Regions from separate parts of the Ensifer sp. Root1252 genome, predicted to be linked through region 3. Evidence: predicted binding sites of a transcription regulator. Region 3 holds the regulator's gene; each other region holds the start of a gene.

Region 1 (10,126 bases), on a different contig from region 3:
GCGCGCCGTAGCCCGCGCGTCAACTCGCCGTCGTTACGGCTGGCGATCGGCAACATCCATCGACCGGGCGCGCTCACGCCTTCGGTGGTGCTGTCGCTCGGCCTCGGTCTTGCGCTTCTCGTCACGCTTGCGTTGATCGACGGCAATCTTCGGCGCGAACTGACCGGCAGCATGGCCGAGCGGGCGCCCAATTTCTTCTTCGTCGATATCCAGGGAAGCGAAATCGAGGGGTTCCGCGCGCTGCTCAACGGATCGATGCCTGATGGCAAGGTCATCGAAGTGCCGATGCTGCGCGGCCGTATCGTCGCCTTCAACGGCGAGGACGTGAACAGTCGCAACGTCCCGCCGAGTGGCCAGTGGGTGCTGCGCGGCGACCGCGGCATCACCTATGCCAAGAACAAGCCGGAGAATTCGACGCTTGCAGAAGGCAGCTGGTGGGCGCCCGACCATAGCGGCGAGCCGCTGGTGTCGTTTTCGGCGGAAGAGGCGCGCGAGCTCGGATTGAAGATCGGCGACATGGTGACGGTCAACGTGCTTGGCCGCAACATCACCGCCAAGATCGCCAACTTCCGCAATGTCGAATGGGAATCGCTGTCGATCAACTTCGTGATGGTATTCTCGCCCAACACCTTTGCCGGCGCTCCGCATGCGTGGCTCGCAACGGTGATCGATCCCGGCGCGACGCCGGAGGAGGAGGCGACGGTGCTGAAAGCCGTGACCAACGCCTATCCGACGATCACCAGCGTGCGGGTAAAGGATGCTCTCGACATTGTGAACGCGCTTCTCGGGCAGCTGGCAACGGCGATCCGTGCTGCCGCCGCCGTCGCGCTCGTCGCCTCCGTCCTGGTGCTGGCCGGCGCGCTTGCTGCCGGCAATCGGGCGCGCATCCACGATGCGGTGGTGCTGAAGACGCTGGGCGCCACGCGCGCCACGCTGATCCGTGCCTTCAGCTACGAATACATCATCCTTGGCCTTGCAACCGCGGTCTTTGCGCTGTTTGCGGGCGGCGTCTCCGCCTGGTACGTCGTCAGCCGGATCATGAAGCTGCCGTCGAGTTTCCTGCCGGATGTTGCGGTTGCCACGGTCGTCATTGCGCTGGTGATGACTGTTGGCATCGGGCTTGCCGGCACCTGGCGTGTGCTGGGTCAGAAGGCGGCGCCGGTCCTGCGGGAGCTCTGAGCGGACGGAGTTAACCGTAAATCCCTGTCATACAAGGCCATAAACGCCCAGGCTGTGCCGAATCACGGGTCTGAAGGTCTTGTACGCAAGGGCTTTCGGCATCATATTTATCCACAGGCATGCTGGAGCCCCGCAGCGGCGCCTGGGCATGGGATGATGGCCGATCGGTCAGGTCATCCGCCCGACACCGTAAGTTCAACCGGGGCTTAAATGAGGAAACAATGGCTGATCTGAGAAACTACCAAACCCGAATGTCGCCCGCCGGCGCTCAGGCGGGTGCCGTGATCGACGAAGGCCTTCGCACCTACATGCTGAAGGTCTACAACTTGATGGCCCTCGGCCTGGCGATCACCGGCCTGGCAGCTTACGGAACATTCGCGCTTGCCGTCTCCAATCCGGCATTCGCCCAACTTCTCTATGCGTCGCCCCTGAGATGGGTCGTCATGCTCGCTCCGCTGGGTCTCGTGTTCTTCATGAGCTTCCGCATCAATAGCATGAGCGTTTCTGCCGCGCAGATGACGTTCTGGGTCTATGCGGCCCTGATGGGCGTTTCGCTGTCGTCGATCTTCATGGTCTTTACCGGCCAGAGCATCGTGCAGACGTTCTTCGTGACCGCCGCCTCGTTTGGTGCACTGTCGCTCTACGGCTACACCACGAAGAAGGACCTGTCCGGCATGGGCTCGTTCCTGATCATGGGTCTGTTCGGCGTCATCATCGCGTCGATCGTCAACATCTTCCTCGGCTCTTCGGCACTCGGCTTCGCAATCTCCGTGATCGGCGTGCTGATCTTCGCAGGCCTCACCGCCTACGACACGCAGAAGATCAAGGAAATGTACTACGATGCCGACGACAGCACCGTTGCTGGCCGCAAGGCGATCATGGGCGCGCTGACGCTCTACCTCGACTTCATCAACCTGTTCATGTTCATGCTGCAGTTCATGGGCAACCGGAACAACTAAGCCTGAAGAGATTGACGGAAAAGGCGGCTTCGGCCGCCTTTTTTGTTGCCCGGAAAAGGGCTTGATCCACGGGTGCGATCCATGTGACTGAATGAAAAAATCCAACCGTCAAGATCCTTCCATGTCCCTGACCCTGCGCGACGCCACCGTCTCCGATCTGCCCACCATTGCCGAGATCTATCGCGAATCCGTTCTGAACGGCGTGGCGACCTATGAGGTCGCGCCTCCGTCGCAGGCGGAAATGGCAGCGCGCTTCTCCACCATCGTCGGCCATGGTTATCCCTACATCGTCGCGATCGACGCGGCGGGCATGATCATCGGCTACGCCTATGCCTCGGCCTTCCGCACGCGGACGGCCTATCGCTTCCTGGTCGAGGATTCGATCTACCTGGCGCCTTCGGCACGGGGGAAGGGGGCAGGAAGGATGCTGCTCGCCGAGCTTGTTCGCCGCTGCACGGCGCTTGGATTTCGCCAGATGGTGGCGGTCATCGGCGGTGCCCATCCCGCATCGATCGCGGTCCATCAATCATTGGGTTTCGAACATCATGGGCTGATGAAGGCGACCGGCTTCAAGCATGGACGGTGGCTCGATACCGCGATCATGCAGCTTGCGCTGGGCGATCGAGCGACGAGCGATCCGCCCGAGGGCGTCTACCCGGATACGCTTTATCAAGCCTGAGGGCAGATGTCAGCGAAGCCAGAGCCGGCATGTGGGCCTGACTCTCCGATCGTTCCGATGTGGCGTCTCAGGTTTCGACCAGCTTGAGCGCCTTGTCGAAAACCTTCAGGACCTGTCCGAGCTCGTGCCCGCGCTTCAGAATCGTGCCGTGGACGTTGAGCACGCTAAAGGCACCTTGCTTGGCCGCCAGCTTCGGGTTTTTTTCGATGCGGAAGAGAGGCATCTCGCCCGCGCGCTTGAAAACGGAGAAGACGGCGCGGTCCTTCAGGTGGTCAATGGCGTAGTCGCGCCATTCGCCTTCGCCGACCATGCGGCCGTAGACCCACAGGATCTGGTCGAGTTCTCGGCGGTGAAAGGTGATGGGAGGAGCATTCCGGGCGTTCTTGTATTCCGAGAGATCGACGACCACTTCAGAAGTGGTCTGGCGCTGATGTCGCGCCTCGCCTCGCGGCAAATCCGGCTCATCGGTCATCGGCAATCCGGCCTTCTGTTGTGACAGAACGATAACAGTTTGCCTGACACGAGCCGAAAAGCAAGCCGGAACCGGCCGGAGCCGCTGGGTGCAGATGGCATTTCTTGCCTCTGCCCCATTTCAGTCAAATCGCCGCCCCAATTCACCGCAAAACTCGCGGGCGCTGACGGACAGAGTCGTTGCCACCGTATGTCCGGTCAGATCGTCATGCTGCGTGACCTTCAAAGAACGCAGTCATGGCCGGTTCGGTCCGGTAACTTCGAACCCTCAGCCCCAGCCCCTCGATGCTGCCGGGCCGAACCACCCCTTACAGCGCCGCGCGTCAAGTATGACGCGCAAAGGACGCTGTAATGGTTCAGGCATGCCGCCTATTTTCCCTAAATCGATTCCGACTTAAAGCGTCCTGCAGCCGCTCACAGTTTGCCCTGCGGGCCGGCGAGCACGGCAGTCGCGCCGATGATCGCGCCCGGGGTTTCAGCATCTTTCATCGACTGCAACAGCACCGCGCAGCCGCTTTTGCCACGCTGCTCCGTCAGGACGGTTGCAGGCAGGGTGAAGGTCGCAGGCTTGCCATCCCACATGCCAATGGTCTGGATATCGCGCACTGCGTGCCAGTAGGCGATCTTCTTGCCGCTGTTTTCGCCTTTCTCGACATTGACGATCTTCGCCCGGTCGAAATAGACGACGACGACATTTGCCTTGCCGTCACCCGCGCCGACCTTGATCGAAATCTCCTCGCCGTTGATCTTCGCGTCAACCGGAACGGCAAGCCCCTTGCCGGCGGTCTTCATGGCGTCGAGCCGGGATTTGATCGCCTGCAGATTGGCGCCGTTGACGTGGTCGCGACCGTTGAGGATCGCCTGCGGTGTGTAGACGCCATTTCGACCCAGCATGCGGGCATAGGCATATTGCCGGTCTGTGTTCTCTGTCGAGGCGAGCGTGTCTTTCCAGCCGAGATAGTTCCAGTAGTCGACGTGATAGGACAGCGCCACCACGTCGCCGTCATCGACCAGCTTCTTCAAGGCGGCATCGGCTGGAGGGCAGGAGGAACAGCCCTGGCTGGTGAAGAGTTCGACGACGCCTTTGATAACCTTGCCATCCTCAGCCATAGCCGGAACCGACGCTGCAGCAAAAAGCCCGAAAGCCATTGCAACGGGGCGAAGGAAATATCTGTCTGCGAATGTCATGGCGTCACTTCATTGGCGGCCGACAGGCCTACTTCACGGGGAAGTCCATTACATACGACGCCGATGCTTCAACGGGAAGTCACGTTGGAGTGAGGATATGGGCAGGCAACCTATAGGAAACGTGAAAAGGCCGGGACACCTTGCGGTATCCCGGCCTTTCAATGTTTCAAGCAACCAGAGCGATCAGGCGGCGAGGTCGCGCAGAACCGTCTGCAGGATGCCGCCATTGTTGACGTAGGTGACTTCATCGAGCGTATCGATGCGGCAAACGAGCGGAACGTCCTTCACGCTGCCGTCGCCATAGGTGATCTTGGCGACGCGCTTTTCGCGCGGCTGAACGTTGGCGAGATTGTCGATCGTGACGATCTCGTCGCCCTTCAAGGCCAGCGATTCCCAAGTCGTTCCCTGTTCGAAGACGAACGGGATGACGCCCATGCCGACCAGGTTCGAGCGGTGGATACGCTCGAAGGACTGGGCGATCACGGCCTTGACGCCGAGCAGGTTGGTGCCCTTTGCAGCCCAGTCGCGCGACGAGCCATTGCCGTATTCGACGCCGGCGAAGATGACGAGCGGAACGCCCTCTTCCTTGTACTGCATGGCCGCATCGTAGATCGACATCTCTTCCTTCGACGGATAGTGGATGGTGTAGCCACCTTCCTTGCCGTTCGGGCCGAGCATGTGGTTGCGGATGCGGATGTTGGCAAAGGTGCCGCGCATCATCACCTCATGGTTGCCGCGACGCGTACCGTACTGGTTGAAGTCGGCGACGCCGACGCCATGGTCGATGAGGTACGAACCGGCCGGCGAAGCCGCCTTGATCGAACCGGCCGGCGAGATGTGGTCGGTGGTGATCTTGTCGCCGAACAGGCCGAGAACGCGAGCACCCTTGATATCGGAGATGCCCAAGCCGGACTTGCCCATGCCAACGAAGTAGGGCGGGTTCTGCACGTAGGTCGAACCATCGTCCCAGGCGTAGGTCTGGCCCGGAGGAACCTGAACGGCCTGCCAGTTTTCGTCGCCCTTGAACACGTCGGCGTACTTGGTCGCGTAGAGTTCGCGGGTCACGTACTTGAAGATGAACTCCTGGATTTCCTTGGAGGTCGGCCAGATGTCCTTGAGGAAGACCGGGTTGCCGTCCCGATCTTCGCCGAGCGGCTCGTTGGTCAGGTCCTTCTGAACCGTTCCGGCGAGTGCATAGGCGACGACGAGCGGCGGCGAGGCGAGGTAGTTGGCCTGAACGTCCGGCGAAATACGGCCTTCGAAGTTGCGGTTGCCGGAGAGAACGCCGGCGGCAATCAGGCCCTTGTCGTTGATCGTCTTGGAGATCGGGGCCGGCAGCGGACCGGAGTTGCCGATGCAGGTGGTGCAGCCGAAGCCGACGAGGTTGAAGCCAAGCGCGTCGAGGTCCTTCTGCAGGCCCGACTTGGCGAGGTATTCGCCGACGACCTGCGATCCCGGTGCAAGCGAGGTCTTGACCCACGGCTTGGACTTCAGGCCCTTGGCAACGGCGTTGCGGGCGAGAAGGCCGGCGGCGATCAGAACCGACGGGTTGGACGTGTTGGTGCACGACGTGATCGCAGCGATGGCAACGTCGCCATGGCCGAGATCGAAGTCGGTGCCTTCGACAGCGTAGCGGTTCGAAAGCTGGCCCGGCTTCTTGTAGTCGCCTTCGAGGGCGGTTGCGAAACCGGATGCAATGCTTTCCAGCGGGATGCGGCCTTCCGGACGCTTCGGACCGGCCATGGCCGGAACAACGTCGCCGAGGTCGAGTTCGAGCGTGTCGGTGAACACCAGCTCGGAGCCGTCACCATCGCGCCACATCCCTTGAGCCTTGGAGTAGGCTTCGACCAGCGAAATGCGCTGTTCTTCGCGGCCGGACATGGTGAGGTAGTTGATGGTTTCGCTGTCGACCGGGAAGAAGCCGCAGGTGGCGCCGTATTCCGGACCCATGTTGCCGATGGTGGCGCGGTCGGCGAGCGTCATGTTGTCGAGGCCGGGGCCGAAGAATTCGACGAACTTCGAAACAACACCCTTCTTGCGCAGCATCTGCACGACCATCAGCACGAGGTCGGTCGCCGTCACGCCTTCCTTGAGCTTGCCCGTGAGCTTGAAGCCGATGACCTCGGGCAGCAGCATGGAGACCGGCTGGCCGAGCATCGCGGCTTCAGCCTCGATGCCGCCGACGCCCCAGCCGAGAACGCCGAGGCCGTTGATCATCGTCGTGTGGCTGTCGGTGCCGACGCAGGTGTCCGGGTAGGCCGTGATTTCGCCGTCTTCTTCACGGGTCCAGACAGTCTGGCCCAGATATTCCAGATTGACCTGGTGACAGATACCGGTGCCGGGCGGCACGACGCGGAAGTTCTTGAACGCCTGCTGGCCCCACTTCAGGAAGCGGTAACGCTCGCCGTTGCGCTGGTATTCCAGCTCGACGTTGCGGGCAAAGGCGTTCGGAGTGCCGAATTCGTCGACGATAACCGAGTGGTCGATGACGAGGTCGACGGGCACCAGCGGGTTGATCTTTTCCGGATCGCCACCAAGCGACACCATGGCGTCGCGCATGGCAGCGAGGTCGACAACGGCGGGAACGCCGGTGAAGTCCTGCATCAGAACGCGGGCCGGGCGGTAGGCGATTTCGTTTTCGGCGGTGCCCTTGTCGTTCAGCCAGGCTGCGACGTTCTCGATGTCCTTCTTGGTGACGGAGCGGCCGTCTTCGTTGCGCAGCAGGTTTTCGAGCAGCACCTTCATCGAGTAGGGGAGCTTCGAAACGCCGGCAAGACCGTTCGCCTCAGCCTTGGGCAGGCTGTAATAGACGTAGTCGACACCGTTGACGGTGAGCGTGGAGCGACAATTGAAACTGTCTAGGGACTTGGACACTGGATAATACCCCGTTCCGTCTGATCGCCAAAAACTGACGTACGAACGCCCGAGCGCAATGAAGCGCGAATTGGGATGCGGGTGCGGCCATTTCCGCTGTCCGTACGTGGAAATTCATTCCATGTTCGGCGCTAGGATGAAATTCACGCCGACCGCTGGCGTGTTGGCCGCCTTATAGATAATTTCTCCAAATCGTGCCAGACCAACCAAGGTCCAATCGGGACTTTTTTTTGCCCTGCGGCAAAGAGTGTAAAGGGAAACTGAAAATTCATGCGCCTGCTGGCTGAAGGTCTGAGTGCGAGGCGAGGCGAGGATCTGATTTTTAACGATATTTCCTTTGCTCTTAGTGCCGGCGAAGCCCTTGTGGTGACGGGTCCGAACGGGTCGGGAAAATCGACTTTGCTGCGTGTTCTGGCCGGTCTTCTCATGGCTGAAAAGGGCAGTCTCAAACTTGAGAATGGCCCTCCTGAAATGCGCCATCCGTCAGAGCTCAGCCACTATCTCGGCCACCGAAATGCGATGAAACGCGAGCTGACCGTCGCGGAAAATCTTTCCTTCTGGAAAAACTTCATGGGTGATTCGCCCGGTGGCTCGGGCAGGGACCTGGTCGAAGCGGTGGAAGCCGTCGGCCTTCCTGGGATCGCGCACCTACCCTTCGGCTATCTTTCGGCCGGCCAGCAGAGGCGCATGGCGATGGCCAAGCTGCTTGTCGCCCACCGTCCGATCTGGATCCTCGACGAGCCGACGGCGGCGCTCGACGCCGGTGCCGACAGGCTTTTTGCCGGATTGGTCAACGCGCATCTGGATCAGGGCGGCATCGTCGTTGCGGCCACGCATCAGCCGCTCGGGCTCGAGCGCACTGGGGAATTGCGGATGACCGGCTTTGCCGGAGTCGGCGGAGGCATGTGGCATGACGCGTAATCTGGCGATCGCGGGCAAAGAGATGAAAGGGGCGTGCAGGTGATCGCGCTCTTCCTCCGCGACCTCAAGCTTTCCATCCGCGCCGGCGGCGGCGCGATGATCGGCGTTTTGTTCTTCATGACGGTCGTCGCCGTCATCCCCTTCGGTGTCGGCCCTGACCTTAATCTTCTCGCGCGGATCGGGCCTGCCATCCTGTGGATCGGGGCGCTGCTCGCGTCGCTGCTCGGTCTCGACCGGCTGTTCCAGGCGGAGCGCGAAGACGGGTCGCTCGATCTGATGCTGATGCAGGAAACGCCGCTGCTCGCCACCGTGTTCGTCAAATGCGCGGCCCACTGGGCCGCCACCGGCCTGCCGCTGGTGATCGCTGCACCGCTGCTCGGCCTGTTCATGAACATGGACGAGCTTGCAATCGGCGCCACCATGCTGACGCTGCTTGTCGGAACGCCGGCGATCACCTTCATCGGTGCCGTCGGTGCGGCCGTTGCCGTGTCGCTGCCGCGCGGTGGTCTGCTGGTGTCGATCCTGGTGCTGCCGCTTGCCATTCCGGTGCTGATCTTCGGCGTCAGCGCCGTCTATGCGGCGATCGAGGACCCGGCCCCGTTTCTGCCGCCCTTGATGATATTGATGGCAATCACCCTGTTTTTTGCCGTCATCGGGCCGGTTGCCGCCGCCGCGGCGCTTCGCCATGCGTCCGACTGACGCGGATGGTGCGGGAAACCGATAAACTGTTTGCGGTTTTCCGTCTGTCTCCCGCTCTAACCTGTTAAAATCGATGACGTTTATGATCGTTGGGTTGATGCGACAGAAGAACCATCGTGATCTCGTGATTGACGGGGATCAATTGCAGCAAAGGGCCTTAGGCGTTAAAGAGCCATCATGAGCGAAAACAGCCTTGCTATCCGCAAATTCAGCGATCTCGCCAACCCGACGCGGTTTCTGGCGCTGGCCGATCGCGTCCTGCCGTGGTTTGCGGCGCTGACGGCGCTTTTCTTCGTCCTCGGCCTCTGGCTGTCGTTCACGACGGAAGGCGACTATCAGCAAGGCGAGACGGTGCGCATCATGTATGTGCATGTGCCGGCCGCCTGGCTGTCGATGATGTGTTACTCGGTGATGGCGCTCGCTGCCATTGGCACGCTCGTCTGGCGGCATCCGCTGGCCGACGTGTCGTCGCGGGCCGCAGCGCCGATCGGCGCCTGTTTCACCTTCCTGGCGCTCGTCACCGGCTCGCTGTGGGGCAAACCGATGTGGGGCGCCTGGTGGGTTTGGGATGCACGACTGACGTCGGTCTTCGTGCTGTTTCTGATGTATCTCGGGCTGATGGCGCTCAACCGCGCCATCGACGACCCGGCGCGTTCGTCGCGCGTCTCGGCCGTGCTGGTGCTGGTCGGCTTCGTCAACATTCCGATCATCAAGTTTTCGGTCGAATGGTGGAACACGCTGCATCAGCCGGCGAGCGTACTCAGGCTTGATGGCCCGACGATCGACCCGGAGTTTCTCCGCCCGCTCGTCGTCATGGCCATCGCCTTCACGCTTCTGTTCTTCACGCTGCACATCGCCGCCATGCGCAACGAGATCTGGCGCCGGCGTGTGACGTCGCTTCGCCGTCTGGCGGCCCGAAGTGCCGGCCGGGAGGTCTGATCCAAATGATGAGCCACGCTGCCTATGTTTTTGCCAGCTACGGGATCGCGACGCTGACCGTCGTCGGCCTCTGTCTCTGGGTGATCGCCGACGGGCGCGCGCGCCAGCGTGAGCTGCGCGAACTCGAAGCGGCAGGGGTACGCCGGCGTTCGGCGGAAGCAGCAACCGGAGAGCCGCGATGACAAGCAGCCCCGCACCCGGTAGCGAGGAGCGCAAG
Region 2 (10,126 bases), on a different contig from region 3:
TCCGTCATAACGGCTCACATCCTTGATGTCATCCTGACGAAGCCGGTAACATCAAGACCTAAGCGCCAGATAGGCCCCGCCGGAGAAGATTTCATGTCAACTGTGCTCGAAGCGACAACCGAAGACTTCCCGATTGCGGGCACATTCACGATTTCACGCGGTTCGAAGACCACGGCAAGCGTCGTGACATGCCGAATCACCAAGGACGGCACCAGCGGTTGGGGGGAATGCGTACCCTATGGCCGCTACAACGAAACCATTGCCTCGGTGCTCGCCGAAATCGAAGCCATATGCCCGCAGATCGAACAAGGCCTGACGCGCCCGGAGCTACAGTCGGCGATGAAGCCGGGTGCGGCCCGCAATGCGGTCGACTGTGCGTTGTGGGATCTGGAAGCAAAGCAGAAAGGCAAATCTGTCCATGAGCTTGCCGGTCTCTCCTCACCTGGCACATTGACGACGGCCTATACGCTGTCGCTTGCCGAGCCCGATGCGATGCGCAACCAGGCCGCACAATATGCCCACCGCGCGCTGCTCAAGATCAAGGTCGGCACATCAGACGATGCCTCCCGCATCCGCGCCGTGCGCGAGGGTGCGCCGGAGAGCCGCATCATTCTCGATGCCAATGAAGGCTGGACGCCCGACAGCCTCGCCTATCACTTCGCCATCTGCGCCGAGCAGCGCATCGACCTGATCGAACAGCCGCTTGCCGCCGGCCATGATCAGGCCCTGGCCACGATCGCCCGCCCCGTTCCGGTGTGTGCCGACGAGAGCGTGCACGCGACCGGCGACCTCTCGGCCCTGGTCGATCGCTATGACGCCGTCAACATCAAGCTCGACAAGACGGGCGGCCTGACGGAGGCGCTTCGCATGCGCGATGCGGCAACGTCGCTCGGCCTCAAGGTGATGGTCGGCTGCATGGTCGGAACCTCGCTCGGCATGGCACCGGCAATCCTGGCGGCGCAGGGCGCGGATTTCGTCGATCTCGACGGGCCCCTGCTTCTGGCACGCGATCGCACGCCCGGCCTGCGCTACGAAGCCTCGCTGGTCTTTCCGCCGGAACCACGCCTCTGGGGCTGAAGATACCAGGCGGCAACGGCAAAGCAGCAGCCGGCAAAGGCGACGACCGACATCGAATAGAACCCGTTCACCCCGTACCAGGCGTAGAGATAGCCGGACAGGAAGGTGAGGATCGCCGTGAAAATGCCGGTGTAGAAGAAATAGAGCCCCTGGGCCGATGCCTCCTGCTCCTCGACGACGCGCTCCACCAGCTTGTTCTGCATGCCGGTGTGCATGATCGCATAGGTGAAGGCGTGGAAGCACTGCAGCACGAAATAGCCGGAAAAGCCGAGATCCATCGGGAAGATGATCCAGCGCACGACCGCCAGCGAGCAGCCGGACAGGATCATCGTCCAGACGCTGAAGCGGCGGATGATCGCCTTGGCGAAGATGAACATCGTCACTTCAGCAGCAACGCCGGCACTCCAGAGGATGCCGATCTCCGTGCCGCTATAGCCGATATGCTGCCAGTAGATTGCCGAGAAAGCGAAGAGCATGGCGTGGCTGGCGTTCACCAGCGTCACGCCGATCAGCAATAGCTGCAGATCGAGCTGGCGCAACGATTGCGGCGGAGGCTCGGTCAGCGCCGTGATCGGTGACGGGCGCCGCGGTCGGCCGACCTTTGGCGCCGCAAAGGCCATCAGGATCGTCAGGCCGAAACCGACCGCCATCGCCGGCAGCACCATGTCGCCACCGAAGATGCCGATCATCCAGCCGCCGAGCATGGTTGCGCCGATGAAGGCGACGGAACCCCAAAGCCGCATCTGCGCATAATCGAAACCCCAGCGCCGGACGCCGGAAAGCGCGATCGCCTCGACGATCGGCACATAGGGCGAATAGACCGCCGATTGCAGCGTATAGATGATCAGAACCGGCCAGAACTCCCGGGCGTAGAACAGCACGAAAGCCGTCGCCAGCGACAGGAAACCTGACCAGATCAAAACGATCGTGCGCTCTCCGAGCCGATCGGCGATCACACCGGCAATTGGCGCGGTGATCACGCGTACGAACATCGGCAGCGCCAGCACGACGCCGATCTCGAAATCGCTCATGGAAAGCGTGCTCAACCAGACCGGAAAATACGGCATTGCGAAACCGTTGACGATCAACGGAGCGCAGAAGAGCAAGGCGATGCGAAGCGCAAAATGACGCGGCGGAGGGCCCACAGTTGCGGGCGCTTGGGAGGGAATCATGGGAGAACCTGATGGCTATCGGCCAGCAATAGCATAGCCCGCTGCCGGATCGCCATAACCTAGATTTCACTACAAGCGACGCTTGCGCCCTCGCCGGCGTTCCCGTCAGGCTGCCCGTTGCGTCAGCAGGTGCGCCAGAAGCCGTTCGGCTTCGGCCGTTCCCTCGGCCTCTGCGACGCCGCCGCGCATCTGATGCCAGGTGATCAGTTCCATGGTGCCGTCGTGGTGTTCGGCGATCGCCGTGCAGCTTTCGACCCAGTCGCCCGTGTTGATGTAGCGCACGTCGCCGATATCCTCGATGACCGCATGGTGGATATGGCCGCAGATCACGCCCTGCGCATCATGCCGCCGCGCCTCGTCGGCAACCACCTTCTGGAACTCACCGATAAAGTTGACGGCGTGCTTCACCTGCAGCTTCGCCCAGGAAGAGAACGACCAATAGGGCATGCCGAGCCGGCGACGAACGGCGGCCAGGCCGATATTGATGGCGATCGCCGTATCGTAGGCCCAGTCGCCGAGATAGGCGAGGATGCGCGCATTGCGCACGACCACATCGAATTCGTCGCCATGCAGCACCAGATAGTTGCGGCCGTCGGCACCCTTGTGCATATGGCGCTGCGCCACTTCGATGCCGCCGAAGTGAACACCCGGGAAATCGCGCATGAACTCGTCGTGATTGCCGGGGATATAGATGATGCGCGTGCCCTTGCGCGCCTTGCGCAGCAGCTTCTGGACGACGTCGTTGCAGTTCTGCGGCCAGTACCAGCTACGCTTCAACCGCCAGCCATCGACGATGTCGCCGACGAGAACAATGGTCTCAGCCTCGTGATGGCGCAGAAAATCAATAAGAAAGTCGGTCTTGGCGGCCTTGGAGCCGAGGTGGACGTCGGAGATGAACAACGTCCTGAGGTGTCTTACGGAATTGATTTGCGGTGCCGCCATCATACCAGCCTCGTCTTGATTGAGCCTTCTGGGGCCCGTCAAAACCAGACTCGTGTTTCAGGAAGATGACACGGACGCCGGCCGCTTCGTCGCACCGGCTTAAAAGAACCGCGCAAAAACTGTACGCGGTTCGCAATTCATGCCACAAGGCCACGTCCAAAAAAGAGGAATGCAGACTATGAGCACGGGCGACAAAACGAAATCCCAGACAGGTCCGGTCAGCGGCGACATCGACCAGCAGGCCCTTTTCTTCCACCGTTACCCTCGCCCTGGGAAGCTCGAAATTCAGCCCACCAAGCCGCTCGGCAACCAGCGCGATCTCGCGCTCGCCTATTCGCCCGGTGTGGCTGCGCCCTGCATCGCCATCCGCGACAATCCTGAAACGGCTGCCGACTACACGGCACGCGCCAACCTTGTCGCGGTCATTTCCAACGGCACGGCCGTTCTCGGCCTCGGCAATATCGGTCCGCTTGCCTCCAAGCCGGTCATGGAAGGCAAGGCCGTCCTGTTCAAGAAATTTGCCGGCATCGACGTCTTCGACATCGAGATCGACGCGGCGAGCATCGAGCGTATGGTCGATGTCATCTCGGCGCTCGAGCCGACCTTCGGCGGCATCAACCTCGAAGATATCAAGGCGCCGGAATGCTTCGAGGTCGAGCGCCAGTTGCGCGAAAAGATGCAGATCCCCGTCTTCCATGACGACCAGCATGGCACCGCGATCATCGTTGCGGCCGCAATCCTCAACGGTCTGGAACTGGCCGGCAAGGACATCGCCAAGGCCAAGATCGTTACCTCGGGTGCAGGTGCCGCAGCGCTCGCCTGTCTCAATCTGCTGGTCACGCTTGGCGCCAAGACCGAAAACATCTGGGTGCACGACCTCGAAGGCCTCGTCTACAAGGGCCGCGAAGTGCTGATGGACGAATGGAAGTCCGTATACGCGCAGGAAAGCGACAACCGGGTATTAGCCGACAGTATCGGCGGCGCCGACGTTTTCCTCGGTCTTTCCGCCGCTGGAGTCCTGAAACCGGAACTGCTGGTGCAGATGGCCGAAAAGCCACTGATCATGGCGCTCGCCAACCCCACGCCCGAGATCATGCCGGAGGCAGCGCGCGCGGCGCGCCCCGACGCGATGATCTGCACCGGCCGTTCGGATTTCCCCAACCAGGTCAACAACGTGCTTTGCTTCCCGCACATCTTCCGCGGTGCGCTCGACTGCGGCGCAAGCACGATCAACGAAGAAATGAAGATGGCGGCGGTCCGCGCCATTGCCGGCCTTGCCCGCGAGGAGCCGTCCGACGTGGCCGCCCGCGCCTATTCCGGCGAGACGCCGGTCTTCGGTCCCGATTACCTGATCCCCTCGCCCTTCGACCAACGCCTGATCCTCCGGATTGCGCCGGCGGTTGCCAAGGCTGCCGAGGAAAGCGGCGTCGCCACCCGCCCGATCCAGGACTACGACGCCTATCTCGACAAGCTGAACCGCTTCGTCTTCCGCTCGGGCTTCATCATGAAGCCGGTCTTTGCCGCCGCCAAGAATGCGCAGAAGAACCGCGTGATCTTCGCCGAAGGTGAAGACGAGCGCGTGCTGCGCGCCGCCCAGGTGCTGCTGGAGGAAGGCACGGCCCGCCCGATCCTGATCGGTCGTCCGCAGATCATCGAGACGCGCCTGCGTCGCTACGGCCTGCGCATTCGTCCGGATATCGATTTCGAGGTGGTCAACCCCGAGGGCGACCCGCGCTACCGCGACTACGTCGAGGACTATTTCGCCCTCGTCGGCCGTCTCGGTGTCATTCCGGAAGCTGCCCGCACGATCGTCCGCACCAACACCACCGTCATTGGGGCGCTTGCCGTCAAGCGCGGCGAAGCCGATGCGCTAATCTGCGGTGTCGAAGGGCGTTACAGCAAGCACCTGCGCGACGTCTCGCAGATCATCGGCAAGCGCGACGGCGTGCTCGATTTCTCGGCCCTCAGCCTGCTGATCTCGCAGCGTGGCGCCACGTTCTTCACCGACACCTATGTCAGCTACTGCCCGAGTGCCGAAGAAATCGCCCAGACCACCGTCATGGCGGCGCAGGAGATCCGGCGCTTCGGCATCACGCCACATGCCGCCCTGGTCTCGCATTCGAACTTCGGCTCGCGCGATTCCGAGAGTGCCACCAAGATGCGCCAGGCGCTTCAGCTTGTGCGCGAACTCGCGCCCGATCTGGAAGTCGATGGCGAAATGCACGGCGATTCGGCCATCTCCGAAGTGCTGCGTCAGCGCGTCATGCCCGACAGCACGCTCTCGGGCGAAGCCAACCTGTTGGTCTTCCCGAACCTGGATGCTGCCAACATCACGCTTGGCGTCGTCAAGACGATGACGGACAGCCTGCATGTCGGACCGATCCTGCTCGGCTCAGCACTGCCGGCGCACATCCTGTCGCCGTCCGTGACCTCGCGTGGCGTCGTCAACATGGCGGCACTCGCCGTCGTTGAAGCCAGCCATCCGGGCTAGCGACGCCCTCGTTTTTAAGGGCCGCCGCACCCGGCGGCCCTGTGATGCTGCCGCGACCCTGGGCAACAACCATTGTTTGCAAGGGTCGACAATCCACAGCAAATCGGCTGTCGGTTCTGGACAAAAGGTGAACCCCCAACCATTGTGGGGTTTAGCGCAAAAATCGGTGTTGTGGCATGACTGAACAACAGGCTGTCCTCGACATGCTGGAAATTCTGGAATGCGGAGGCTGTGTCGAGCCGGCCCATTTCTTTACGTTGATGCGCCGTACCTTTCGCATCGCTCATCTCCTATATCTTGAAGCTGAGCCCTATGCCGACGAGCTCAAGATCTGCCGGTTGCACCACACGTTCGGTGCCTACGCGGCCGAGCTTTATCTGACGCGGGAGCTCTACCGTATCGACCCGATCCTCAAGCTGGCGCTCGGTGGCGTCAGGCCTGTCGAATGGACGACGGCGCGCCACCGCTTTCCCGAATGCGAGCCATTGTTCAAGACGGCCGAAGAGATCGGCCTTTCCAGTGAAGGCGTCGCCCTGCCGCTGCCCTCGCCGGCCGGCCGCACCGCCTTGCTGGCCATCAACGTCAATATGTCGGCCGCGGAGTGGTCGATCTATCGGCGCAACCACTTGCGCGACTTCCAGCTCGCCGCCAACCTGTTTCATGCCGGCATGCTTGAAAACGCCGCCATGACAGGGGGGCTGAACACGCGCGATACGCGCCTCACAGGTCGCGAAACCGAGGTTCTCACCTGGTCGGCGGCCGGCAAGAGCTATTGGGAAATTGCCACCATTCTCGGCATTTCCGAACGCACCGTGCGTTTCTTCATGACCAATGCCCGCCGAAAGCTCAATGTTGTCTCCAACACGCAGGCCGTGGCCCAGGCCGTTCGCCATGCACTGATCCCGACGGTTTGACCCACCCTCAAGACGCTCCTCCTTCGCTCATCTGAAAACCCGTCTATATTTAGTGGGAAAAAACGGTTTCCGGAACTGTCGGTAGTGACAGTTTCGCCCCTGCCTGAGGACTGACAGCATCACGCCATCCCCCAAAACAAGGATGGAGAAGAAGATGATCAGGATCCTCAACGGCAGGACACGCGGACAGCACCCACAGTCCATCGACGAGATGTTCAAGCTGCGCAAGCGCGTCTTCCACGATTTCCTGAAATGGGACGTGCAGACCGATGGGGAATGGGAGATCGACAATTACGACAAGTCGAATCCGCTCTATATTCTGTCCTATTCGCCGGAGACGGGAAAACTGCGCGGATCGCTGAGATTGCTGCCGACGCTCGGCCCCAACATGCTGGACGATACGTTCCCGATCCTGCTTGGCGACAACCCTGAGATCCGCAGCGCCTCGATCTGGGAATCGAGCCGCTTCTGCATCGACCCGGAGATTTCTCAGGACCGCGCCTCCAACCAGGTGACCGTCGCCGCCGCAGAACTGATGTGCGGTGTCGGCGAACTCGGGCTGGCCTCCGGCATCAGCCATATCGTCACGGTGACCGATGTCTTCCTCGAGCGGATGTTCCGCCGCATGGGTTGCCCCGGCGAGCGCATCGCTGACCCGCACCGGATCGGCTCGGTCTATGCCGTAGCGGTCGCCTGGGAAGTGACGCCGTCGCTGCTCAGCGCCATGAAGGCCGTAGCGGCGATCGAAGGCACGGTTCTTGAACGGCCGATGTCGCTGGAGACGGCACGCGCCGCCTGATCTCTAACGCTCCTTCCGTTCCTCCCACCGGACGGAGCTGTTAACGCAATGCGAGGCTTGTCGTTGCACCGGCGGCGACAAGCCTTATGATAGGGCTGAAACAGGAAGTGCCGACAGCGACCGAACCCGGACAACAAGGGTGGCGCCGTGCGGTTGCAGGAATGGACGTTCGCCCGTGTTCCGGAACATGAAAACCCTAGCCGCGGCGACCTTGCCGCTGCTTCTGGTTCTTGCCGATCAGGCGCTGGCCTCCAGCGTGTGCGACCGCCTGAACACTCGGCTCGCCGAACTGCCCGCCGCCATCGAAACTACGGCCGATACCCGCGATTATGCGAGCGCGATTTCCCGACAGAACATCGAATTGCGCCGGGCGCGCAACGATCGCCGACGCGCCGGCTGCGGCACAGGCAGCGTCGTCGTCTTCAACGGCGGCGACCCGGATATCTGCACAGACATCAACAGTCTGATCGCCGAGATGGAAGACAATCTGCGCATCCTCAAATCGGAGCGCCAGCAGCTGATGTCAGGCGATGGAGACGATACGCGCCGGCGCATCCTCGCCGCCCTCGAGATCAACGGTTGCTATGGTGGCAGCGAGGAATTTGCGACCGCCGACCCGGACGAGCCGGAAACGTACCGCAACATCCTGCGCGATCTGCCGCCGGACGAAAGCTACGGACCAATGCTGCGGGACGGCGAAATGGGCACCTACCCGCCGGAAAGCGGCGTCTATTCCGGCACGCTTCGCACCATGTGCGTGCGCACTTGCGATGGCGCCTTCTTCCCGATCTCGTCCGAGGCAAGCCCTGTGGACTTCGCCCGCGACGAGCAGGCCTGCCGCGCCCGCTGCCCGGGTGCCGAAACAGAACTATTTTTCCACGACCTGGCGACCGAGGAGAGCGACCAGATGGTCTCCGCCTCGACGGGACGCCCCTATAAAGAACTGCCAAACGCCTTTGCCTATCGGACGCGCGGCGTCGGCAAGCCGGGCATTTGCGGTTGCCAGATTCCAAAGATCGCGACGACGCCCAAGGCTTCCAGTGGCAACACTGGCAACAGCGAATCGTCGATCATCGTCATCGAGGGCAAGAAGGAAGCGGCCGCCCCTACCGCCAAGGCGGCTGCGGAGGAGCGCCCCTACGATCCCGCCAAGAGCAAGGTGCGGGTCATCGGGCCGACGTTCCTTCCCCAGGAGGAAACGTCGATCGACCTTCGCCATCCGAAGGGTCCGGGCTACCAGCCGGTTCAGAGCAACTGATCGCAGCGTCTGCCTTTCGGCAGGTTCCCCAGCCTTCCTCGAACACCAGCTCCTCCAGCGGCAGCCGCTGGCGCCAGCCCTTAACCGCAAGTTCCGGCTCCTGGTAAAGGCGATCGACATATCCGAGGCAAAGCCAGGCGACGATCACGACATGATCGGGAATGCCGAGGATCGCCTTGATCTCATTTTCATGAAAGATACTGACCCAGCCGACACCAACGCCTTCGGCGCGCGCCGCAAGCCAGAGGTTCTGCACGGCACAGACGGTGGAATAGAGATCCATCTGCGGGTTATGGGTGCGCCCGAGAACGACCGCTCCACCGCGCGTGCGGTCGCAGGTGACGCAGATGCTCAAGGGTGCCTTGCGGATCCCCTCCAGCTTCAGGGAGCGGTATTTCGCTTGGCGGTCGCCATCGAACATCAATGCCGCTTCGTCGTTGGCGCGGGAAAAGGCCTGCCATACCCGCTCGCGGGTTTCGGCCTGCCGGACCACGACGAAATTCCACGGTTGCATGAAACCCACCGATGGCGCCCGGTGCGCAGCATTGAGCAGGCGCATCACCACATCGTCAGGCAAGGGTTCGGCCAGGAACTGATCCCGCACGTCCCGGCGCGTTTCGATGGCTCGATAGACGGCTTCGCGCTCGTCGGATGAAAAGGCCTCTGCAGCCGCAAGGCCGCCATTAGCGTCAGTCCGCATCGTTCGATCCCCAACAATGCACAACCTTCCGCCGTCCGCGCGGATATCGGTCTATCTTGCCAGGCCGGTCTTCTGACTTCGGATCAACCGGCCGCCTCACCTTCCCAGATCACATGAAGATCCAGTGGCAAGATCTTGAGCAAGCACAAAATCCCTAGAGGCAGTCGTCCCCGTCACAGCGTTGGGCACGTTCCGGAATAACACCGGATTCCCGATTCTCCCGCGTTGCGGGCACCTGACGGCGTCATAAGGGCACAGCCCACAGGGAATGACAAGCAAGTCCGGCGTCGCTTGCCGGTCACTCCACAGGGCCTCGCGACAGCGTCAGATGTCAGAGCGGCGCGACCGGATGCGGCGAGCCGTCATAGCCGCCCCACACCGACTGGTCGAAGCAGATGACCGACCCCGTCATCAGGCCGGACTCATCCGACGAGAGATAGGCGCAGGCACGCGCGACTTCCTTGGGGTCGACAAGCCGACCGAAGGGTTGGCTGGCGGCCGCCTTTTCGAGCCAGTCGTCTGCCGCCCCATGAAATTCGCGCTGGATGCGGTCTTCCCCTTCGGACGCCATCCAGCCGATATTGAGGCCATTGACGCGAATGCGGTTGCGCAGCAGCGCATAGGAGGTGTTCTTGGTCAGCGTCTCCAGCGCCCCCTTCGACGAGCAATAGGCGGCGATAAACGGCTGACCGGCCATCGCCGACATCGAGCCAATATTGACGATGGTGCCCTGCGTGCCCTCCCGCCGCATCAGCTTTACCGCTTCCTGCATC
Region 3 (10,126 bases):
GCCTTCGAACTCAAGGGCGGCAAGGATGCGGCCTTCGCACTGCAGAACGCACTGCAGATCGCCCGCATCTCCAACAATCTTGGCGATTCCAAAAGCCTGATCACCCATCCGGCGACGACGACGCACAAGAACCTGACGGACGAAGCTCGCGACGAGCTCGGCATTTCCGCCGGCACCGTTCGTTTCTCCGCCGGTATCGAGGACAGCGACGACATCGTCGAGGACTTCGCCCGCGCGCTGAAGACCGTCAAGGCCTGATACCCACGAACAAGACGGCCGCCCCGAGATCGGCGGCGGCCGCTACTCGACGTCGCGAAAACGCGTTCGCGCGAGCACAATGCGCGATAGCGCGGTGTAGAGGCAGACGACCGCAAACAGCGCCGCCAGCAGCGGAAACCACGTCGGGAACAGGCAGAAGGCCAGGAAGGCGGCGATCGTCTCCGTCGCCTCGGCAAGCCCGGTGGTGAAGTAGAGCGATTTTGCCCCCCGCACATCCGTCGTCATCGCTCGCTTTTCGGCCATAATGGCATAGGCGAGAAAACTCGATCCGTTGACGTAGAACGAGAAGAGCAGCAGACCGCCGACAAGACCGTTGGCCTGCGGATCGGCGCCGATGAAGCCGAGCGGGATGGCACCGTAGAAGGCGAAGTCGAGCACGATGTCGAGGAAACCACCGAAATCGGTTTTGCGCGTGGCGCGTGCCACCGCACCATCAAGTCCATCGCAAAGCCGGCTAACGACGATAACAATGGCGGCGGCAAGGTAGTATTGTCCGGCAATGAGGACAGCGGCAACGAGGCCGAGCGCGAGGCCGGTGATCGTGACCGCATTGGCACCGACACCCCCGCGGGCAAGTGCTGCACCGAGCCGATCCAGTATCGGATCCAGATGTTTTCTCACCGCGCCATCAAGCATCGGCCTCGCCTTTCCGCAGACTTGCCGCCGACGCATGCAATCCTGCCGTTATTCTTGACGAAACCATCTTGCTGTAGAATACCCTGAAAGACTTGAAACAAGGTGTTGCTCATGTATCGCGCGCTCACTCGCGACATAGAAGTTACGGTGGAGCCTTATTATCTGGAAGAGCAATCTGATCCGGATGACAGCCGCTATGTCTGGGGCTACCGCATCGTCATCGCCAACCATTCGGCCGAGTCGGTTCGGCTGATGACACGCTACTGGCATATTACCGACGAGAACGGCCAGGTGGACGAAGTCAGCGGGCCCGGTGTCATCGGAGAGCAACCGTTGCTGAACCCCGGCGATACCTACGAATATTCCTCCGGATGCCCGCTCGATACGCCGTCCGGCGTCATGTTCGGCCACTACAGCATGGAATCGGAAGGCGGAGAACACTTCAACGTGGCAATCCCCGCCTTCTCGCTTGATTCACCAGGGCTCGTTCGAACCCTGAATTGAGGCATCCTACTGCTGGCGGACCTCGCTTGCCTCGAAGCGATAGGTGGTCGAGCAGAACTCGCACGTCACCTTGATCAAGCCGTCCTCGATGGTGCTCTCGATATCGTCGGCGTGCAGTCCGGTGAGCACCGAGCGGATCTTTTCGCGCGAACAGCTGCAGCGATCATAGACCGCCTGCGGCTCGTAGACGCGAACGCCGCGCTCGTGGAACAGCCGATAGAGCAGACGTTCCGTGCCGACCATCGGGTCGGTCAGTTCGTCGGCATCGATCGTCTCGACCATGACCTTGGCTTCCGCCCAGAGATCGTCCTCGTCGAAGAGATCCTCGTTGTCGTCGCCGTCACCCCCCGAAAGATCCGGTTGGCGCATGCGCTCCGGCGCATCCGGCAGGAACTGCGCGACCATGCCGCCGGCGCGCCAGCGATGGCGCGGCTTGCCGTTCTCGTCGCGGTCGAGCAGTTCGGCAACGCCGAGGCGCACCTTGGTCGGGATCTGCTCCGACTGGCGGAAGTAGACGCCGGCAATCTCCTCGAGCGTGGCGCCATCGAGCGCAACGATGCCCTGATAGCGCTGGGTATGGGCACCCTGATCGATGGTGAAGGCGAGAACGCCCTTGCCCAGCAGCTCATGCGACTGGGTGCGTCCGTCCTTCAGAGCTTCCTCCAGCGCTTCCTCGTTGAAACGGGCATAGGCGCGCACCCGATCGGGCGTGGCAAAATCGGCGACGACAAGATCGACCGGGCCGTCGCTCTTCGTCTGGACGATAAGCTTGCCGTCGAACTTCAGCGACGTTCCGAGCAGCACGGTCAGCACCACGGTCTCGGCAACCAGCCGCGCGACCGGAAGCGGATAGTTGTGGCGCTCGAGGATCGCATCGAGCATCGGGCCGAGCTGAACGGCGCGGCCACGCACATCGAGGCCCTCCACCTGGAAGGGCACGACATGATCGTCACCGGCAAAGTCGAATTCGCCAAGTCCTGGTGCCATCTCAGTCATCTGCTGCTCCTTACGTCACTAAAGCGCGTCGCGATCGCCAGGATTCGCTGACTGCGCTTCAAGTTTTTGTTCTTGTGCATATCGTTATCGCAAAACCGCTGCGCACTTTTCCGCGACATGCTTGGGAGAGGGCCGCGCAGAGAACATAAACATCCTCCGGTGCAGCCTGCCCGTTATCCTATTCGATCCCGCCATAAACGGATTTGTCTAGCAGGCATGTGCCGTTTTGCCGGCCGATCATGCGCTGCCTGTCGTCAGGTAACGTCCGTTGTTTCCACCCCGGAACGTCCCGCATTCGGCCTAAATCGTGTCGCATGCGGGAAATTTCAATAGGCAGACGCGCCGATCAGACGAGCCCCATGCACCAGGCGATGATCGACTTCTGTGCGTGCAGCCTGTTTTCCGCCTCGTCGAATACCACCGACTGCGGCCCGTCGATGACCTCGTCGGTCACTTCCTCGCCGCGATGCGCCGGCAGGCAGTGCATGAACAGTGCGTCCGGCGAGGCGTGCCTCATCAGCGCGTCGTTGACCTGGAAGGGCTGGAAGACGTTGTGGCCGCGAGCGCGATGCTCCTGGTTCATGGAAATCCAGGTGTCGGTAACGACGCAATGCGCGCCGGCAACGGCCTGCTCGGCCTCATGGCAAAGCAGGATCTCGCCGCCATTGTTGCGCGCCCAGTTGAGGATCTTGTCGTGCGGCTCGGAACCGAGCGGCACCGCCATGTTCATGCGGTAGCCGAAACGGGCCGAGCCCTCGATCAGCGAGTGAAGCACGTTGTTTCCGTCGCCGGTCCAGGCGATGGTCTTGCCCTTCACCGGGCCGCGATGCTCCTCGAAGGTCATGATATCGGCCATGATCTGGCAGGGATGGGTGTCGTCGGTCAGGCCGTTGATGACGGGCACCGTGGCGTGCTCGGCAAGCTCGAGAAGACGGCGATGATCGGTGGTGCGGATCATGATCGCATCGACGTAGCGTGACAGCACCTTGGCAGTGTCGCCGATGGTCTCGGCGCGGCCGAGCTGCATTTCGGTGCCCGAGAGAAACAGGGTTTCGCCGCCGAGCTGGCGCATGCCGACGTCAAAGGAGACGCGCGTGCGGGTCGAAGGCTTTTCGAAGATCATCGCCAACATCTTGCCGGCGAGCGGCTTTTCGGCGGTTCCGGCCTTCGTCGCCGTCTTTCGCACGCGTGCGTCATCGATGATCGTGCGCAGATCGGCTGCCGTCATGGCCGAAAGATCGATGAAATGTCTTGTGCCTGCCATCGTAGTCAATTCCTGTCTCAGAATGGCCCGTGGAGCGCGACCGGTGTCGAAGAGCCAAAAGAACGCTCGACACCTTGGGCTCGCGCATGGACCCTTGGGAAAATCGCTGCCGATCTCCGGGTTCACAAATTAGGCTGCGGCGGTACCGCTGCTGCTTCTCACGGCTTCGGCCGCGCGCTCGATCCGCGCCAGGCCTTCGCGCGCTTCCGCGGCGGTCACCGTCAGCGGCGGCAACAGGCGCAGGACGTTTTCGCCGGCCGGAACAGCCAGCAGCTTCTCCGCGCGGATCGCCTTCAGGAGATCGGCCGAAGGGCCTTTCGCCTTGATGCCGAGCATCAGGCCGTCGCCGCGGATATCCTCGATCACATCGGGGAAACGGTCCTTCAACGACGCGAGGCCCTGGCGGAAGACCAGGGCCACGTCGCGGACATGCTCCAGGAAACCGTCGGCCAGGATGACGTCGAGCACGGCGTTGCCGACAGCCATGGCAAGCGGGTTGCCGCCATAGGTCGAACCGTGCGTACCGGCGACCATGCCGGCAGCCGCCTCTTCGGTCGCAAGGCAGGCACCGAGCGGGAAGCCGCCGCCGATGCCCTTGGCGACAGCCATGATATCCGGACGGATGCCAGCCCATTCATAGGCGAAAAGCTTGCCGGTGCGGCCGACGCCGGACTGGACCTCGTCGAGGATCAGCAGCAGACCGAACTCGTCGCAAAGCGCGCGCAGCTCCTGCATGAATTCCTTGGTGACCGGGCGGATGCCGCCCTCGCCCTGGATCGGCTCGATCAGGATCGCCGCCGTCTCGTCGGTGATCGCATCCTTGAGCGCCGTGATATCGCCGAAGGGAACCTGATAGAAACCCGGGGCCTTCGGGCCAAAGCCCTCGATGTACTTCTGCTGACCACCCGCCGCGATGGTCGCGATCGTGCGTCCGTGGAAGGCACCCTCGAAGGTGATGATGTGGAACTTCTCCGGATTGCCCTTGGCATAGTGGTAGCGACGCGCAGTCTTGATCGCGCATTCGAGCGCCTCGGCACCCGAGTTGGTGAAGAAGACACGATCGGCGAAGGTGACGGCCGTCAGCCGGCGTGCAAGGCTCTCCTGGCCGGGGACCTCATAAAGGTTGGACAGGTGCCAGACCTTCTCGGCCTGCGCCTTCAACGCCTCGACCAGATGCGGATGCGCATGGCCAAGCGAGTTGACGGCGACGCCGGCGGCGAAGTCGAGATAGCGCGAGCCGTCTTCGGCGATCAACCAGACGCCCTCTCCTCGCTCGAAACGCAACGGCGCACGCATGTAGGTGTCGTAAAGCGGCGTGGTTGCAGTCATGGCGAGCCTCTCCTTCATTGCTATCGGCATCGATCCGAGCCCCTGTTGAGCGCGGCAAAAAATTAAAAATGCCGCCTTGCGGCGGCGCAGGCACTATTCCTATTTCGCAGCGCAATGTCAACAAAACCAAGCTTTGCAGTGCGGTCGGACGGGTCTGATCCATGCGACGAAAAAATCACGCGACGGGGCTTGCAAAAATGCAACGCCCACCCAGCAAGTTGGGGAAAACCAAGAAATCGATTCGGCGCGATTCGCGGGACTCTTGCCACGGAGTCCGCCGGTCAGTAGGTTAATGTTCAATTACTAGACGCATGCGGCGGGCCTAGTCACCAAAAGTGTTATCGCGTTGCAGCTCCGGAGCCTGTCCGGAGCGTGGTGAGAGATTCTGTCATCGCCAACGCTGAGAACGGAGAGTGCAGAAATGAACTGGACTGACGAGCGGGTGGAAAAACTGAAGAAGCTTTGGTCCGAGGGCCTGAGCGCGAGCCAGATCGCGGCACAGCTCGGCGGCGTCAGCCGCAATGCGGTCATCGGCAAGGTTCACCGGCTGAGCCTGCCCGGCAGGGCCAAGGCTGGCGGAACCACCGCCGCGACCCGGCCGAAGCAGCGCCCGACTTCGGCGCCGCGCGCTCCGAACTACGCTTCGCGCGTCACGACACGGACGGTTACCCGTGCGGCCGGCGCGACCGTGCTCAAGGAAGAGGTCGAAGTCGATCTCGTCGCCGAACAGGATTTCCGCATCCAGACGGATGTGGTCGTGCCAATGTCGCGCCGCCTGGAGCTGACGCAGTTGACCGAGCGCACCTGCAAATGGCCGATCGGCGACCCGCTCAAGGAAGAATTCCACTTCTGCGGCAACGATTCCCCGGAAGCTTCGCCCTATTGCACATTCCATGCGCGGCTTGCCTATCAGCCGACCTCCGAGCGCCGTCGCGCTCGCTGAGACGACCGAAAACCACATGCAGAAAAGGGGCCGCACGGCCCCTTTTTTATTGGCTGCTGCATGTTTCCCTGGTTCGTATTCGCTTCAAGGAAACATGCCGCAATTCAAGATGCAACAGCGACCTTTGCGCGTCCATTAAGATGCGCGGCGCTGCAGTGGCCGGCTGGCTCAGCTTTCGAGCGAGTAGCCGGCACCGCGAACGGTGCGGATGACATCAGGCATGCTCGAGAAATTCAGTGCCTTGCGCAAGCGACCGACATGCACGTCGACGGTGCGCTCGTCGACATAGATATCGTGGCCCCAGACGCCATCAAGGAGTTGCGAGCGCGAGAACACCCGGCCCGGCGACGACATCAGGAATTCGAGCAGGCGGAATTCCGTCGGACCAAGGCGGACCTCGCGGGTGCGGCGATGCACGCGATGGGTCTCGCGATCGAGCTCGATGTCGCCGCAGCGAAGCAGCGTCGAGAGGACCTCGGGCTTGGCGCGCCGCAGCATCGCCTTGACACGGGCCATCAGCTCCGGGGTCGAGAACGGCTTGACGACATAATCGTCGGCGCCGGTGGCAAGGCCACGAACCCGCTCGCTCTCCTCGCCGCGCGCCGTCAGCATGATGATCGGCAGGCGCTCGGTTTCCGGACGTTGGCGCAGCCGGCGGCAAAGCTCGATGCCGGAAACGCCCGGCAGCATCCAGTCGAGGATCAGGAGATCCGGGAGGCGCTCCTGTAGGCGGATCTCCGCCTCGTCTCCGCGCAGGATCGTATCAACATCGAACCCTTCGGCTTCGAGGTTATAACGCAGCAGGACACTCAGCGCCTCTTCGTCTTCGACAACGGCGATTTTCGGCAACATCAGGCAACGTCTCCTTACCCAGAGCGTCTCGCGTTCGATCGAACGCAAAGAGATGCTCGAACATATAGAATCTGGAGCACTCCGCGCGTTTTCATAGGCACGCGCGAAAACGTATAGCTTCAGACGCAGTAGAGCAGGGCCGCAACCAGGGCTGCGACCGGAGCAGGTTCATAAGCAGGCACTCGAACGTATCCGGGTCTTAAAGCGCGTCGCGATCTCTAAGATGCGCTTGTTGTGCTTTAAGTTCTTGTTTTTGCACATGTCGTTATCGCAAAACCGCTGCGCACTTTTGCGCGACATGCGTTAGTCCTTCACGGCACCCAGCGTCGACGTATTGTCGTCCTTCGGACGCTCGCCTTCCGGCTGCGCGCCCGTCGCCATGTAGTAGATCGTCTCGGCGATATTGGTGGCGTGGTCGCCGATACGCTCGATGTTCTTGGCACAGAAGAGAAGATGCGTGCAGGGCGTGATGTTGCGCGGATCTTCCATCATGTAGGTGAGCAGCTCGCGGAACAGCGAGGTGTAGATCGCGTCGATCTCCTCGTCGCGCTCGCGGATGCTGTTGGCCTTCTCCGGCGAGCGGGAAGCGTAGACGTCGAGGACTTCCTTGAGCTGCACCAGCGCAAGCTCTGCCAGGTGTTCGAGACCGCGCGCCAGCTTGCGCGGGATGCCGGAGCCGGCAACCGCGATGACACGCTTGGCGTTGTTCTTGCCGAGGTCGCCGACGCGCTCCAGATCGGACGCGATGCGGATCGATCCCATGATCTCGCGCAGGTCGGCAGCAACGGGCTGGCGCTTGGCGATGGTGACGATTGCCTTTTCGCCGATCTGGCGTTCGGCTTCATCGAGGATGGTGTCGTCGGAGATCACCTTCTGCGCCAAGGCGAGGTCAGAATTGACAAGCGCACGAACGGATTCGCCCACCATCTGCTCGGCAAGCCCGCCCATCTCGGAGATGCGGCGCGTGAGATATTTCAGTTCTTCGTCGTAGGCGGACATTATGTGCATGGACATAGTCTTCGATCCTTGCGGGCGCGTTCAGGAAACGGGGTGAAGAGGAGCTTCGGCCATCAACCGAACCGGCCCATGATGTAGTCCTGGGTACGCTGGTCATCCGGATTGGTGAACATCTTGTCGGTGTCGTTCTCCTCGACAAGATTGCCGAGGTGGAACATGGCAGTGCGCTGCGAAACACGCGCCGCCTGCTGCATCGAGTGGGTGACGATGACGATCGTGAAGTTGGTACGCAGCTCGTGGATCAGTTCCTCGACCTTGGCCGTCGCGATCGGATCGAGCGCCGAACAGGGCTCGTCCATCAGGATCACTTCAGGGCTGACGGCAACGGCGCGCGCGATGCACAGACGCTGCTGCTGGCCGCCCGAAAGACCGGTGCCCGGCTCCTGCAGGCGATCCTTCACCTCGTTCCACAAACCAGCCTTCTGCAGGCTGGTCTCGACGACTTCGTCGAACTCAGACTTGGTGCGGGCAAGCCCGTGGATGCGCGGGCCGTAGGCGACGTTGTCGTAGATCGACTTCGGGAACGGGTTCGGCTTCTGGAACACCATGCCGACGCGGGCTCGCAGTTCCACGACGTCGATCGTCGGGTCGTAGATGTCGTCTTCATCGAGCGTGATCTTGCCGGTGACGCGGCAGTTCTCGATGGTGTCGTTCATGCGGTTCAGCGTGCGCAGGAAGGTCGACTTGCCGCAGCCCGAAGGGCCGATCAGCGCTGTCACCGTGTTCTCGCGGATATTGAGATTGACGTCGAAAAGCGCACGCTTCTCGCCGTAGTAGACCGACACATCCTTGCCGATCATCTTGTAGGGCACGGTGTTCATTTTCTGATCCAAGGCTTTTTCGACTGCTGCTTCTGACATGATGTTCATAGTAATTACCTCACTACCAACGGCGCTCAAAGCGACGTCGCAACAGAATGGCGCCAAGGTTCATGACGACGAGGAAGATGAGAAGAATGATGATCGCGCCGGATGTGCGCTCGACGAAGGCGCGTTCCGCCTCGTTGGCCCACATGTAGATCTGCACCGGCAGCGCGGTCGACGGCTCCATCGGCGAGCCGGGATAATCGACGACGAAGGCGACCATGCCGATCAACAGCAGCGGCGCGGTTTCGCCAAGTGCATGGGCGAGACCGATGATCGTGCCGGTCAGGATGCCCGGCATCGCCAGCGGCAGGACGTGGTGGAAGATGGTCTGCATCTTCGACGCACCGAGACCGAGCGCTGCCGAGCGGATCGACGGCGGGACCGCCTTCAACGCTGCACGGGTGGCGATGATGATCGTCGGCAGGGTCATCAGCGTCAGCACCAGGCCGCCGACGAGGGCGGCCGAGCGCGGCATGCCGGCGAAGTTGATGAATACGGCCAACCCCAAGAGACCGTAGACGATCGACGGAACGGCGGCGAGATTGTTGATGTTGACCTCGATGAGATCGGTCAGCCGGTTCTTCGGCGCAAACTCTTCGAGATAGATCGAGGCGGCAACGCCGATCGGCAGCGACAGCACGAGCACGATCAGCATCATGAACAGCGAACCGAGGGCGGCAACGCCGACGCCTGCCGCTTCCGGACGGCTCGAGGCACCGAAGGTGAAGATGCCGGTGTTGAAGCTCTTCTTCAGGACGCCGGCGCTTGCAAGCTCGTTCATCCAGGTGACCTGCTGGTCCTTGACCTTGCGCTTGCTCTCATCGACCTTCAGGTCGATCTGCCCCTTGAAGGCGGAGTCGACATTGGCTTCGGCGAGCAGTGTCACCGGTATGGTCTTGCCGATAACCGACGGGTCGGCGACGACGATGTCGCGCAACAGCGTGCGGGAGCTTGCAGACACCATGTCGGTGGCCCGCTTGACCAGCGGACGATTGCTCGGATCGATGCCGAGCTGCTTGATCAGCGCATCGCGGACCAGCAGCGGATAGTTGGCCGCCACCAGCACCTTGCCGTCGGTCGCGCGCTCACCCTTGGGATCGATGACCTTTTCGGTGAATTCGATCGGCAGCGTGATCGTCGTCTGCTGGAACGCGGTGTAGCCGTTGGAGATCACCGTCCACAGCAGCAGAGCGAGGAAGAACAGGCCAAGACTGATGGCGCTGATGCCATAGGCACGGAACCGACGCTCGGCCGCGTAGCGACGCTTGATGCCGATATCACGCTTGGCGGATGCGGGGCGGACGGAGATCCGGACGGCCGGGGAAGCGATGTCGGTCATTCGTACTGTTCCCGATATTTGCGCACGATGTAGAGCGCGTAAATGTTGAGGCCGAGCGTGATAACGAAGAGCGTGATGCCGAGTGCGAAGGCAACCAGCGT

What was found. Region 3 encodes PhoB, which activates phosphate uptake and scavenging genes when phosphate is short. Its sites were predicted from a motif close to TGTCATNNANCTGTCAT; they were not measured.
Region 1: the regulator PhoB is predicted to act here: its motif matches at 3,310-3,326, upstream of ASD02_RS34620 (DUF2794 domain-containing protein).
Region 2: the regulator PhoB is predicted to act here: its motif matches at 3,246-3,262, upstream of ASD02_RS15945 (UDP-2,3-diacylglucosamine diphosphatase).

Annotation. Positions count from the first base shown of each region.
Region 1 covers NZ_LMDT01000057.1:227,443-237,568, reverse strand. Annotated here, with positions in the region: gene ASD02_RS34635 (ABC transporter permease) at 1-1,179, shown strand, start outside; gene ASD02_RS34630 (Bax inhibitor-1/YccA family protein) at 1,401-2,138, shown strand; gene ASD02_RS34625 (GNAT family N-acetyltransferase) at 2,260-2,817, shown strand; gene ASD02_RS34620 (DUF2794 domain-containing protein) at 2,885-3,289, opposite strand; gene ASD02_RS34615 (thioredoxin family protein) at 3,703-4,476, opposite strand; gene acnA (aconitate hydratase AcnA) at 4,660-7,350, opposite strand; gene ccmA (heme ABC exporter ATP-binding protein CcmA) at 7,621-8,271, shown strand; gene ccmB (heme exporter protein CcmB) at 8,311-8,970, shown strand; gene ASD02_RS34595 (heme ABC transporter permease) at 9,148-9,909, shown strand; gene ccmD (heme exporter protein CcmD) at 9,915-10,091, shown strand; gene ASD02_RS34590 (DsbE family thiol:disulfide interchange protein) at 10,088-10,126, shown strand, end outside.
Region 2 covers NZ_LMDT01000012.1:692,855-702,980, reverse strand. Annotated here, with positions in the region: gene dgcA (N-acetyl-D-Glu racemase DgcA) at 94-1,077, shown strand; gene ASD02_RS15950 (MFS transporter) at 1,029-2,249, opposite strand; gene ASD02_RS15945 (UDP-2,3-diacylglucosamine diphosphatase) at 2,355-3,194, opposite strand; gene ASD02_RS15940 (NADP-dependent malic enzyme) at 3,370-5,682, shown strand; gene ASD02_RS15935 (LuxR family transcriptional regulator) at 5,859-6,596, shown strand; gene ASD02_RS15930 (acyl-homoserine-lactone synthase) at 6,751-7,395, shown strand; gene ASD02_RS15925 (DUF2865 domain-containing protein) at 7,583-8,653, shown strand; gene bluB (5,6-dimethylbenzimidazole synthase) at 8,562-9,353, opposite strand; cobalamin riboswitch at 9,398-9,607, opposite strand; gene ASD02_RS15915 (SDR family oxidoreductase) at 9,685-10,126, opposite strand, start outside.
Region 3 covers NZ_LMDT01000001.1:456,887-467,012, forward strand. Annotated here, with positions in the region: gene ASD02_RS02265 (O-succinylhomoserine sulfhydrylase) at 1-258, shown strand, start outside; gene ASD02_RS02270 (CDP-alcohol phosphatidyltransferase family protein) at 301-915, opposite strand; gene apaG (Co2+/Mg2+ efflux protein ApaG) at 1,027-1,419, shown strand; gene ASD02_RS02280 (Hsp33 family molecular chaperone) at 1,426-2,415, opposite strand; gene argF (ornithine carbamoyltransferase) at 2,762-3,679, opposite strand; gene ASD02_RS02290 (aspartate aminotransferase family protein) at 3,809-5,008, opposite strand; gene ASD02_RS02295 (GcrA family cell cycle regulator) at 5,430-5,951, shown strand; gene phoB (phosphate regulon transcriptional regulator PhoB) at 6,120-6,803, opposite strand; gene phoU (phosphate signaling complex protein PhoU) at 7,107-7,817, opposite strand; gene pstB (phosphate ABC transporter ATP-binding protein PstB) at 7,874-8,689, opposite strand; gene pstA (phosphate ABC transporter permease PstA) at 8,703-10,025, opposite strand; gene pstC (phosphate ABC transporter permease subunit PstC) at 10,022-10,126, opposite strand, start outside.